DNA from 3 places in the Brevibacillus sp. 7WMA2 genome. Region 2 is predicted to be linked to each of the others. Evidence: predicted binding sites of a transcription regulator. Region 2 holds the regulator's gene; each other region holds the start of a gene.
The links. Region 2 encodes Rex, which represses fermentation and respiration genes when NADH is low (regulators of the CRP and FNR family bind a similar motif). Its sites were predicted from a motif close to TTGTGAAATATTTCACAA; they were not measured.
Positions count from the first base shown of each region.

Region 1: adhE (bifunctional acetaldehyde-CoA/alcohol dehydrogenase) is a predicted target of Rex. The motif match lies at 1,751-1,768, and genes of this name have one in related genera.
Region 3: scfA (six-cysteine ranthipeptide SCIFF) is a predicted target of Rex. The motif match lies at 2,444-2,461, and genes of this name have one in related genera.

Region 1 covers NZ_CP048799.1:3,302,041-3,306,331, forward strand. The annotation lists gene adhE (bifunctional acetaldehyde-CoA/alcohol dehydrogenase) at 1-1,664, opposite strand, end outside; gene GOP56_RS13775 (HesB/YadR/YfhF family protein) at 2,064-2,351, shown strand; gene GOP56_RS13780 (3-hydroxybutyrate dehydrogenase) at 2,447-3,223, opposite strand; gene GOP56_RS13785 (GntP family permease) at 3,300-4,291, opposite strand, start outside.
Region 2 covers NZ_CP048799.1:609,916-614,206, reverse strand. The annotation lists gene GOP56_RS02670 (hypothetical protein) at 1-325, opposite strand, end outside; gene GOP56_RS02665 (hypothetical protein) at 459-638, shown strand; gene GOP56_RS02660 (amidohydrolase) at 736-2,028, opposite strand; gene GOP56_RS02655 (redox-sensing transcriptional repressor Rex) at 2,066-2,689, opposite strand; gene GOP56_RS02650 (ComEC/Rec2 family competence protein) at 2,701-3,642, opposite strand; gene dinG (ATP-dependent DNA helicase DinG) at 3,723-4,291, opposite strand, start outside.
Region 3 covers NZ_CP048799.1:843,304-847,594, reverse strand. The annotation lists gene GOP56_RS03590 (BglG family transcription antiterminator) at 1-127, shown strand, start outside; gene GOP56_RS24160 (hypothetical protein) at 480-611, opposite strand; gene scfB (thioether cross-link-forming SCIFF peptide maturase) at 765-2,171, opposite strand; gene scfA (six-cysteine ranthipeptide SCIFF) at 2,249-2,398, opposite strand; gene GOP56_RS03575 (hypothetical protein) at 2,714-3,328, opposite strand; gene GOP56_RS03570 (CPBP family intramembrane glutamic endopeptidase) at 3,664-4,263, shown strand.

The sequences.
Region 1 (4,291 bases), 2.7 Mb from region 2:
GAACCGCCACCTAATGCAATGATCACATCAGGTCGGAAATCCACCATGAGTTCGGTTCCTTTCCGTACAGTTGTTACAGATGGATCTGGCTCTACGTCGCTAAACACTTTGCAATGGACATATTGAGAACGACTGCGCAGATTTCTCAATACCTTATCTACATAGCCTAGTTTTACCATAGCTGGGTCTGTCACAATTACAGCACGAGAGATATCAGGCATATCATGCAGATATTGAATAGAATTTTTCTCAAAGTAAATTTTCTCTGGAATCTTAAACCATTGCATGTTCACTCGTCGTTTCGCCACCTTTTTGACGTTGATCATATGCACAGCACTAACGTTGGTAGATACAGAGTTTCGACCATAAGAACCACAACCAAGCGTTAGGGATGGGATGAATTCATTGTAAATATCCCCGATTGCACCTTGAGAAGATGGAGCATTCACTACGATACGGCAAGCTTTCATTCTCATTCCAAATGCTTCCATAAGATCATCGTCTTCTGTATGGATAACCGCTGTATGTCCCAAGCCGCCGAATTCAAGCATTTCTTCGGCACGGCGGAAGCCTTCATCCGCGTTTTTCACTTTATAGCATGCAAGAACAGGACTTAATTTTTCACGAGATAATGGATGATCAGGGCCTACACCTGTCAATTCTGCTACTAAAATTTTCGTTTCCGGATCTACATGTATACCAGCCAATTCTGCAATAACCGCCGCTGGTTTTCCTACGATATCCGCATTAACGGCGCATGTATTTTCATTTATGACCAATTTCTCCACTTTTGCCTTTTCATCAGCTGTCAAAAAGTGACAATTATTGGAGATCATCAGTTGTTTAACTCGTTCATAGACTGGTGCATCAACAATCACGGCTTGCTCAGAAGCACAAATCATACCATTGTCAAATGTTTTGGATAAAATCAAATCATTTACCGCACGCTCGATTACCGCAGTCCGCTCAATATAGCAAGGTACGTTACCAGGACCTACACCAAGTGCCGGCTTCCCTGTACTATAAGCTGATTTCACCATACCGGCTCCACCTGTTGCTAATACAAGAGCTGTGCCTGAATGATTCATCAGTTGTTTGGTTGCTTCTAGGGAAGGCTGATCGATCCACTGAATGCAATTCTTTGGAGCACCAGCTTTAATGGCTGCTTCATATAATGTACGCGCCGCTTCTGCACTAGACTTCTGTGCAGATGGATGGAAAGCGAAGATAATTGGGTTTCGTGTTTTAATAGAAATGATTGCTTTGAACATGGTGGTAGAGGTCGGGTTTGTTACTGGTGTAACCCCTGCTACTACCCCAATCGGTTCAGCTATTTCGATGATGCCATTCTGCTCATCTTCACGGATAAGACCAACTGTTTTATCCTTTTTAATACTGTTATAAATATATTCTGTAGAGAAAATGTTTTTGATCATCTTATCTTCAAAAACACCACGTCCTGTTTCCTCATGAGCCAATTTTGCTAAATATACGTGTTTATCTAACCCGGCTAATGCCATTGCTTTTACAATGCTGTCTATTTGCTCCTGATCGTAATTAGCAAAGTCCTTTAACGCTTGGTTACCATTCTCGACCAAGGTATCAATCATTGTTTTTACTGCCTCTTCTTTTGCTTGCTCCTGCACTTTTACTTCATTGCTCATGGTTTCTTCCTCCTTATTAAATAAGAAAGCATTGTATCCACAGATTTAGTGAATTTTTTCACGTACGCGTTAAAAAAATAAAGCGAAAGTGAAATTTTTCACATTCTAGTTTACAAGGAACTTTTGTTATTGATGTTAAGTAGTGCATAAAAGCAATTCCTTATAAACCACCTTGGGGCTATCTTTTTCTATTCAGCTCCTTGGTACACTCTAATCTTACTCGATAACTACGTATATGTATGTGATGTTTCTCACACGTTTGCTTGGATTTTTTTAACTAACTTTTTTAGACTTTACACTTATCTCCTATCATGTTTCAATAAAAATCTGGTATGCTACATAAAAGGATACTTCTGTATCGACCAATCTCCAGATGACATGATGAAGGAGTGGCTCTTAATGTCCATTACCATTACACCACAGGCACTTGCTTGGTTCAAAAAAGACTGGGGCTTTAAATCAGGCGATTTCATTCGCTTTTTCGTCCGATACGGCGGAGGCACTAGCCTACATAAAAGCTATTCCATGGGGATTTCTAAAACCGAACCGAATGAGATTGCACTCTCCAGTACGGTTGAAGGCATGACCTTCTTTTTTGAACAAGATGATATGTGGTTTATTGAAGATAAAAGCATGACAGTTGATTTTAATGAAGCTTTAGAAGAAATTACGTTTTCTTTCCAATAAGAAAATAGATAGAAAGGCAGGTAATAGCCAAAGGACTTCTCTACTCCTTTTCTGTTACCTGCTTTTTCTCATTACAGTTGCTCATAATGGTTCTTTTATTGAGCGGTATATCCGCCATCAATAGCGGCGGCAATGCCTGTCACTCCCTTTAATCTATCGCTTACCAGCATAGAGGCATAGTCTGCAATCTCCTCTACGGACAATAATCTCTTCTGAGGAACTAAAGGGTAAATGACTTCCTCCAATACTTTTTCTAAAGGTACGTTACGAGTAATAGCCAAATCCTTCAGTTGATTTTGTACTAAAGGAGTGTCAACATAGCCGGGACACAAGGCATTTACTGTAATCCCATGTACTGCTCCCTCTAATGCGGCTACTTTCGTCAATCCAATTACTCCATGCTTGGCACTGTTGTAGGCCGCTTTTCCAGCAAATCCGATAAGCCCATTTATGGATGACATATTTAAAATCCGACCGTATCCCTGCTGTTTCATAATAGGGAAAGCATGCTTAATGCCTAGAAAAGGCCCCACTAGCATGACCTTTAGCAGTAGCTCAAAACGCTCTGTCGGAAATTCCTCAATTGAAGACACATGCTGTAGACCAGCATTATTGATTAAAATCTCCAATCTGCCATACTCTTCGACAACTCGTTGGACGCTGGCTGCAACCTGCTCCTCATTTGAAACATCACAGGGTAAGCCGATCACCTTATACCCCTGCTGACGTAGTCTCTCTGCCGACTCAGCAACAGCTCCTGCATTCAGATCAGCGATGGCAATAATCGCTCCTTCCTTAGCAAAATGCCTAGCCATCTCATAACCAATACCGCTCGCAGCCCCAGTGATGAATGCTACTCTTTGATCTAGCAACCCCATACGACATTTCTCCTCTTCCTTATCATCATGGCAACAGCCTTTATTTCTTCCCTTTTCCGCCCTCATCTCATTAGAAAATGGAAACCACGAAAGCCAATAGGAAAACCGTTACTGTCTTCAATACAGTAATAACAAAAATATCCTTGTAGGACTGACGATGCGTAAGCCCCGTGATAGCCAATAATGTAATGACAGCACCATTATGAGGCAGCGTATCCATCCCCCCTGAGGCCATGGAAGCAATCCGATGTAGGAGTTCTGGGGAAATATTAGCGGCATTTGCTAGCTCTACATACTGTTTGCCCATTACCTCCAAGGCAATCGACAAACCACCAGAGGCGGAACCAGTCATTCCAGACAGTACATTTACCGCTAAGGCCTCAGAGACCAATGGATGATCACTTGCACCCAAAATCCAACCCTGAATGCTTTTAAAGCCGGGCAATGTCTTTACCACGTTCCCAAAGCCCACCTCAGAAGCCGTATTAAAGATGGCAAGCAAAGCCCCCATGGCTGCTGTTGTAAGACCTGCCGCTAGCTTGCTGTGCACCGTTTTTACATTGATAGCTAAAGCTGAAATAACTCCTACTAACAACGCAATGATCAAAGCCCATGAAGAAGCTACCGTCTTCACATTTTCAATCTTAAATTTTTCGTTAAGCATAGCCGGATCATACCAGCTATCGACCGCAATGAATCCTCTGCTTAACAGAAAATTAGTGAGAAGCACCAGCAACAAAGGCAAGATAGCCAAGGCAATAGGAGGATATTTTTCAGTTTCTTTTGCTTCTGGCTCATTCTTATGATTGTCACCATATCCCTCTCCCGCTATAGCCGCCTGTTTGCGACGTTTTTCCAACCACAGCATCCCGCCCAGAAAAATCAGGAAGGCTCCCACAATTCCTACTAGCGGGGCCGCATAGGCATCTGTCCCAAAGTAATTGCTTGGGATAATGTTTTGAATCTGTGGTGTACCGGGTAACGCGTCCATGGTAAATGTAAACGCTCCTAAAGCAATCGTCCCCGGAATCAAGCGCTTCGGGATATTCGCTTCCCGGAAAA
Region 2 (4,291 bases):
TGTTACGTTCAATTTTCACTTTTTTTCCCTGTAATGCTCCCGTTAGTTGAAAGTGATTGCCTCGATAGCTCCCTGTAAAAGGTTGATTCTGTATCTTGACTCCAAATGGAGTTGCTTTCTCTACAAAAAGCTGATCAATCAATTGTTTTAGATTGGTGTTATTTTGATTTTGATCGGCATTCCATCTACTTTTGTCATGTAGCTCCTTCGTCCTGTTTTGTGCTACAGATAGCTTGTCTGTTGCTTGTCCCAATAATACACCCAAACCAAATAAGCATGCTAATATTGGCACCAACAGCCAAAGATACCGTTGCTTCACGTACATGGGTAACCCCTCCCTTGCGTATCTCCTAACAATTATGAGATACAAGAAGGTTTTAGAACCACGTGGAAAACTTACTAATTATAGAGTCATGAGAAGGAGCCATACTATCAGTACACCACAAGGAGGTGAGCGTGTGAATCAAACCGACAGGAGCCTTGTCCTACCAAAACAGGGTTGGGAACAACACGATTTGTACGAATCCTGGGTAGGTCTGTCCTCACCGCTGCGTACCTTGCCACCTACCGCTACGCTCTCTGTTCGTCACTCCTCACTTACAGATTTATGGCAAACAGAGATGCAACGGACGGATTAAATTTTTTCTCTGCCTACACACCTACACTACACTGTCTCCTGCCGTATCAACCACTTGGCAGGAGCCTTTGTCATATGAAGAGGTGACTTTTATGAGTTTATTGCTTTAAAAGCGCAAACACACGATTCACTTCAGCGATTGCTTTTTGTTCATCCATTGTGATTAACTCTTTATCTTTCATTAAGAAATGCCCATCAACAATTGTATCTGTTACATCATAGCCATTTGCTGCATAAACAACATGGGAAATCGGATCATTTGCCGGTTGGAAATGTGCTTGAGCAGCATTTAGCATAATCATATCTGCTTTTTTCCCTACTTCTAATGAGCCTAAGCTGTCTTTTTGGAACACAGCATCTGCCGCATAACGTGTAGCCATACGAAGCGCTTCTTCTGCCGGAACCACTTCTGGATCATAGGAAACACCCTTATGCAGGATAGCCGCTAATTTTAGCTCTTCAAATAGATTTAAGTTGTTGTTACTTGCTGAGCTGTCAGTTGCCAAACTTACACAAACACCTTTCGCAAGCATCTCAGGCACTCTTGCTACACCACTTGCCAATTTTAAGTTACTAATTGGATTATGAGCTACTTTAACATTATATTTAGCCAATGTATCAATTTCTTCATCCGTTAAATGCACTGCATGGGCAACTAGTGTAGGGTGATTAAATACACCTAGATTTTCTAAGTGAGCAACAGGGCGTACACCGTAATCCTGAACGTTTTGTTCTACTTCTGCTTTTGATTCAGACATATGGATATGTAATGGTACGTTTAACTCGATAGCCTTCTCAAGGATTTGCTGGATGTACTCAGGAGAGCACGTATAAGGTGCATGCGGCGACATCATGGTATGGATACGACCGTTGGCTGCTCCGTTCCAACGTGATGCGAAAGATGCAGCTTCTTGTAATTTCTGCTGGCGTTCTTCTTCTGAGCAGAAACCAATTACCCCACGGCATAGTACACCGCGCATCCCGGATGCTTCCACTTCCTGTGCTACTGTATCCATATGATCATACATATCTACAAAGGTAGTTGTACCGGTACGAATCATCTCGATAATGGAAATAGCTGTACCCCATTTCACATGCTCCGCTGTAAATTGACCTTCCATTGGCCACATTTTATCTTCCAGCCACTGTTTTAAAGGTAGGTCATCCGCAAATCCGCGCAGTAGAGACATGCCTACGTGACCATGTGTATTAATAAATCCTGGCATTAGATATTTATTCGTTCCATCAATGATCTCGTCATATGCTGATAAATCTTCTGGCGTTTTACCTACATATGTAATTTTTCCCCCATCAAAGCCAACTGCTCCATTATAAATAACCTCATTTTGTTCATTAACAGTAATTACGGTTGCGTTGGTAATGATTTTCATCAACGTAGACACTCTCCCTTTATCTGTTAGTCATTACTTAGTTTAAATAATACGCTAAGCTTTGCAAGCTGGAAGTCAAATCGTTATGATCAATTTTTACTTCTTTTTCGGTGCGAATGGTTGTTGGGGCAAAATTGAGGATCGCTTCTATTCCAGCTTCGATCAGTTTATTTGCCACTTCCTGTGCGGCGGAGGCTGGCGTCGTAATTATCGCCATCCGAATTTGTTTTTCCTTGATGATATCTTCCATTTTATCAATCGGTTCAATGACCAATCCACCTAAATCCTTACCTATTTTTTGCGGGTCGGCATCAAAAATGGAAACAATTTTCATGTTATCTTTTAAATACACATTGTAATTGGAAATCGCTTGACCTAGATTACCGGCCCCCACCAACGCTACATGGATCACTTGGTCCAATTTCAAGATATGACGAATCTTTTCAATCAAGTAATCTACGTCATAGCCAATGCCTTTTTTGCCAAAGTCACCAAATGCAGACAGGTCCTTTCGAATTTGGGCTGGATTAATATCCATTGTTTTGCCCATCTGTTGGGAAGACACCGTTTTTACCTGTAGTTCCTGTAGATTTGTTAAATATCGCAAATAGATCGGCAGACGGCGAACGACCGCTTCAGAAATTTTTGGTACTTTCCCCATAAATTGCACTCCTAACTTCGTTGTCTATCACGTGTAGAGGTCTTGACTGCCTTTAAAACCTTATAATCTTGTCCGTTAGAGAGAATGGTAATTGACCCATCCCGGCTAGTCACATACGTATCTGCCCATGATTCCTCCAAACGCTCCACCACCTCACGCATGGAGTCTTTCCATTGCTCACGAACAATACCGGTCTGCACAACAGCAATCTGGGGATCAACCTTAGTTAAGAAGGATTGAATAGAAGCCTGATTGCTGCCTTGTGCCGCAACCTTTAAGATTTCAGCCGGCAGTAAAGAAGGGTATTTCGCAAACAAACGCTCCTCTGCTTTTTCATTGATGGCACTGGTGAATAAAAACTGGAGCTCTCCTTGGGTCAGACTAAACACAAGCGAATTATCCTGTGGTGATAAAAACAGGTTCTCGCTGGGATGTAAAAATGTGATCACCACATCTTTCCCATCCAGTAATTGATCCTTTTCCTTTACATACACAACTTGCTTTTCCCTAGATATATGGATATTACTGTGAATTACGAAGGCTGTCAATTTTGGCATGTAAATCTTATCAAATTGAATTTTCTCCGCAAGCTTATCATAGCCGCCAATATGAGTAGGTAAATCGTTTGTCAATAACAGGTAATCCACTTTTGTAACATGGCGCTCAAGTAGTAAGGAAACCAATTTTTCCGTATCTTTTTCGCTCCCTGTATCAATTAGCATCGTTTTACCAGAAGGGAAGCGAATGAGCGTACTTTCTCCTTCTGGTAAAGAGAAAAAAGTAGTGGTAAGCCCCACAAAATCTTCCTCCTGTTCAACAGCATCGGGGTCCTCAATATGCTGTTGCTGATGTGCTATCGCAATGGGGCGGCTTGCTTCAACGGTTTGGGATAATGCAAAGATCATCATGCCTATACAAATAACTAGACATAGGTTATGTCGTTTTGTAGTCATGGATCTGCTTCCCTCCTACTTTATGGCTTGGGTAAAATTCATACAATCATTTTAGATTTGTTTTTCCTAAGGGACTGATTTTATTGTAAAAAAGGAGCTATTCGCTCACGTAATGTAGTCCATGGACCAGTCTCTACCTGATAAGGCGGCAAAGATTGCAAAAACATACGACCATATTTAGATTCAATGATGCGTGTATCAAATACAATTACAACACCGCTGTCTGTCTGTTGACGTATTAATCGACCCACTCCCTGCTTAAAACGAATAACTGCATGGGGCAAAGAAAGCGTCATAAAAGGATTCTTTTTCTCGGCCTTCAGCCGCTCCGAACGTCCTTCTAAAAGTGGTTGGTTGGGCGGTTGAAAAGGGAGACGAACAATGATCAGACAGCTCAGTACATTTCCAGGTATATCTACACCCTCCCAGAAGCTATTCGTACCCAGAAGCACTGTTTTTGTCCCGGTTTGAAAGCGACGTACCAACTTGCTTCTATTACTTGAATCTACTCCATGGCCTAATAGTTCAAACTCTTCACCTTCGAGTAAGCTTTTCATTCCTTCATAAACAGTTCTAAGCATGCTATATGAGGTAAATAAAATCATTGTCCGCCCCTCACTTGCTCGAACAGCATCAACGCAGCCAGCAA
Region 3 (4,291 bases), 230 kb from region 2:
ATTCAGCCCCTTTTTCGAAGGCGTGATCAATATTCTATCGGAATGGAAAAATGTCAATGAACTAATTAAAGCCAAGGACTATGAGGATTTTATGGACAAGATGACGAGGCTTTTACATGAGAGCTAATTATTTAAAAGCTGCTATTTTCTTTTGTAAGACTATCACGGTATATCTGCAAAAACCTTTATAATGGAAGCAACTGACTTTATGAGCAGTTGCTTTTTTACATTCTTATAAACACATATGATAAACTCAGCTTATCAGGTATAACCAGATCTTATTTTCTTGTTAAACTAAGAAATGTTCTAGGTGATAAAAGGAGGCTCATTATGGGGATGCATTTGAAATTATTACACAAGAGCAAGCAGAAGAGATTGCATACCAATTTTCCTCCTCAACCATAAGCGGAATGACTTTACTTTACTAGCACAAGTATTAATCCCTTCGAATTACTCACTAGTTGCGGCGGCAGATTGATTCAAGCCAAAGATATCTTATACACGATATAAATACCTACAATGCAACTTGCAAGAACTAATTCTAATGTGACATGGCGAGTAGCTTTTATCCTTCCAATTCCTATATCTAGAACACTGTTCCTCATTTGCATAAGAAAACCTCCCCACCTTTTTCTGTACCACTTCACATTTTATCCCTTAGTTACCACCTTACTATTGATGTATATAAAAAAGAGTCCCATATTACTAAAGGAACTCTTCTCTACTGACAACATATGGGTTATTTATTTTTAAAACATTACACATTAGTGATCCCAGTCCACGACTTGCTCCTCCATAGCGCTGATCGATTCGGCTACCTTAACCATCATGGAACATTCAATTCTCTTCCTAAAGATATCACAACTGAAGTCGTAGGTTCCATTGAGGGAGCCTGTCACATGAAGCGCATTAGCAGGACAACCACCACTACAGTACAGTTTTGCCCAGCAGTCCTGACATTCCGGCTTCGAATAGCAGTTGCTTTCTTTAAACTTGTATTGCAACTCTGGTTTGGTAATCCCATCCCAAATGTTTCCCATACAATAATTCTCATCCCCTACAAATTGATGGCAAGGGAAAAGATCACCCCATGGAGTGACAGCAAGGTATTCGGTTCCTGAACCACAGCCAGCGATTCTTTTCTGAATACAAGGGCCTTCTGAGAGGTCAAGCATATAATGGTAGAAGGTAAACCCATTGCCCTTTTCCTTACGTTGAAGCATTTCCTTCGCGAGAATTTCATATTGGTTATAAATCTCTTGGAGGTCATTCTCGGTTAGCGCATAGGGCTCGCTTGGATCACAGATAACAGGCTCCATCGAGAGTTTATCAAATCCAAGGTCTGCAATATGAAAAATGTCATTGGTAAAATCGAGATTGTTCTGGGTGTAGGTTCCACGTACATAGTATTCTTTGTCTCCACGCTTCTTGACAAAATCCTGGAACTTCCGAACAATAAAATCGTAGCTTCCCTCTCCAGTGACTGTTTTACGAAGTCGATCATGAACCTCTTTTCTGCCATCAAGGCTTAATACAACATTATACATTTCTTGATTTAAGAAATCGGTAACCTCATCATTAAGTAACATACCATTCGTAGTAAAGGTGAACCGAAATGTCTTTTTGTACTCTTTTTCTTTACTTCTTGCGTAAGCGACTATCTGCTTGACAACCTTCCAAGCCATAAGCGGTTCTCCGCCGAAGAAATCGATATCGAGATTTCGGTGGTGACCCGAGTTTTCCAATAGGTAATCGATAGCTCTTTGCCCAACCTCATAGCTCATGATCGCTCTGTCTCCGTGGTATTTCCCCTGACTAGCAAAGCAATATTCACATGACAGATTACAGGTATGCGCAACATTGAAGCATAGAGCCTTTACATAGGTCTGACGATTTCTCAGATCAATAGAGAGATCCTTAAATTCATCCTCAGTAAAGAGTTGCCCGTCTTTTTTTAGCTCCTCGACATCTGCTATGGTTTCACGGATGTCCAGCTCAGTAATAGCACAATCATGTGCATACTTTTCCAGCATCATTGCCACTATTTTTTCTGTAGAAGTATTTTCGTAAAGTGCGATGATTTCATAAGCGAGGTCATCGACAACATGTACCGATCCACTATAGGTGTCAAGCACAATGTTGTATCCGTTTAGTTTATATTGATGAATCATACTTGATAATCAAGCTCCTTTTGCCCATAAAAATTGCCGCCCATCCGCAAAGCAGTTGGGCGGTACATTTCCATTACCTATCTGTTCAATTTGTTTTCACATTGCTGATTAGCAATTCCACAGGAAGTTTTGCAAGCTGACTGACAGGATGTCTGGCATGCGCCACATCCACCAAACTTTGCGGTATCCTGCAATTTACGCGTGCTCAATGTTACGATTCTTTTCATGATGTACAACCCCTTTTCACTATTTTGAAGCAATGAGAATCAATATCGTGATTTTTTTCACAATATTACCTAGATAATTTTAACAACGCCTCTGGTTGACGTCAATTATAGCTAATGTCTTATCTGTGAAACTTCACTTGATTTCGCTTATATAGATGTCTCATCTACCCTCAAAAACCAATTCACGGAAGAATATCATCTTTTTTTCGTAAAATGCTCGCTGTTTTTCTTTAGAAAAAATGTAAAAACCCTTGCCATCATACCACGTTACCTGTTCATTTTAACAACTGGGGGAGTCAGCTCCCCCGCTGCGTTCTACTTCAATACATCTACTACGAATTTTGACCAGCTTTCTAATCTTCCGTATATATCCGGCTGTAACAATTCCTCGATGGTTGTCCACTTGCCTTCCAACTGATCAATTTCTCTTACACTCACAGTCGCATCTTCATCTAAATCAAGTGTTACAAGAAGTCCAATATGTACTTTACCTACTTCTTCTACGTCATCATTGATAAAGCCAATCGTGTTAAACTCTCGATCTGCTGCTTGTATGTCCAGCTCTTCCTCTAGCTCTCTAAGTAAGTTAATCTCTAAAACTTCCTCGAAGCTGCTGCTATTTTCGTCATTCATGTGACCCCCTGTACCTAAAGACAGCTTGTCATGCAGGCGTGCTTCTCCACCGCCTGATAGACGTTTGTACATGAACAGCTCATTGCCCTTGCGAATTACTACATATGGAATTGGTTGCTTAAAGCCCTGATCTTCCTCAGCATCTCCGCGTCTCATAACAGAATAATGAGATGAAATATTACTCATTAGCCTCGTGATTCTGTCAGGTTCCTTTTCAATTCCTTGGAAAGCCAACCGCTCATTATCAAATAGTTCCGTTCGTTTTACCACTAAAATTTGTTCATCCATTTTACCCATTGTTAATGCTCCCTTACGTAATATCAATTTCCTCATCACAAATCGGGTTATACCATTTGCTAATAGAAGTCTTTAGTATACAGTATATTTGTTAATAGATGTTTGTTTAGAAAATCGTAGGAAAATTGCTTCAATTCTTTTCGTATCTACAGCTACATTCTGAAAGAAATTTTGATCTAGTTCCTCCTTCTGACTTTTTGTTTGCCTTTTTCTTTAGGCTGTTTTCTAAAAGATTGTTGCTTTTTACATCATTATTTGTAGATATTATACCTTCTGATAAAATAGGAATATAAGGTATTTTCATTATTTTAAAGTCACAGAAAAGAAGGTAAGCTATGAAAGACAAAACCAAGAAAACAAAAAAGGATTTCAACCCAAAAGACGCTGTTTTCGTATTCTCTTCTTTTACATTCATTTGCGTGGCCATCATTTTTATTCTTATCGTTTATGATGTACTCACAATTCATAATTTCCTATCGTTCGAAAAACCAATCAGAATGATAATGCATATATGTAGTGCTTCGTTTGCTCTACTTTTGTTTGGTGTAATCTTAACGCTTTACATTCCCTCAAAATACATTGACGATACAAACAAGAGTTATCAAAATTATTCACTGTTACCTATTTTTGTCTTTATGCTTTTAGGAGCGTTATTTGAAGAACTTTTGTTTAGAGGAATTATTCAAAATTTACTTTTCATATTTATAGAGAGCCAATGGATTGCAATTATAGCAACTACTTTATTTTTCTTAGGTTTTCATAATCAATACTTCAAAAAGCCTATCATGCTAATAAATATAAGCATACCAAGTTTTACTTTTGGCTGGTTATATTTTGAAACAAACAATATTTTAGTACCATTTGTTGTGCATTTTCTAATGAACTTAGGAATAACGCTATTATTCAAATACAATTTAATAAGGGTTAAAAAATAACCTTGTTTACTGATATTTCGATCTTAGT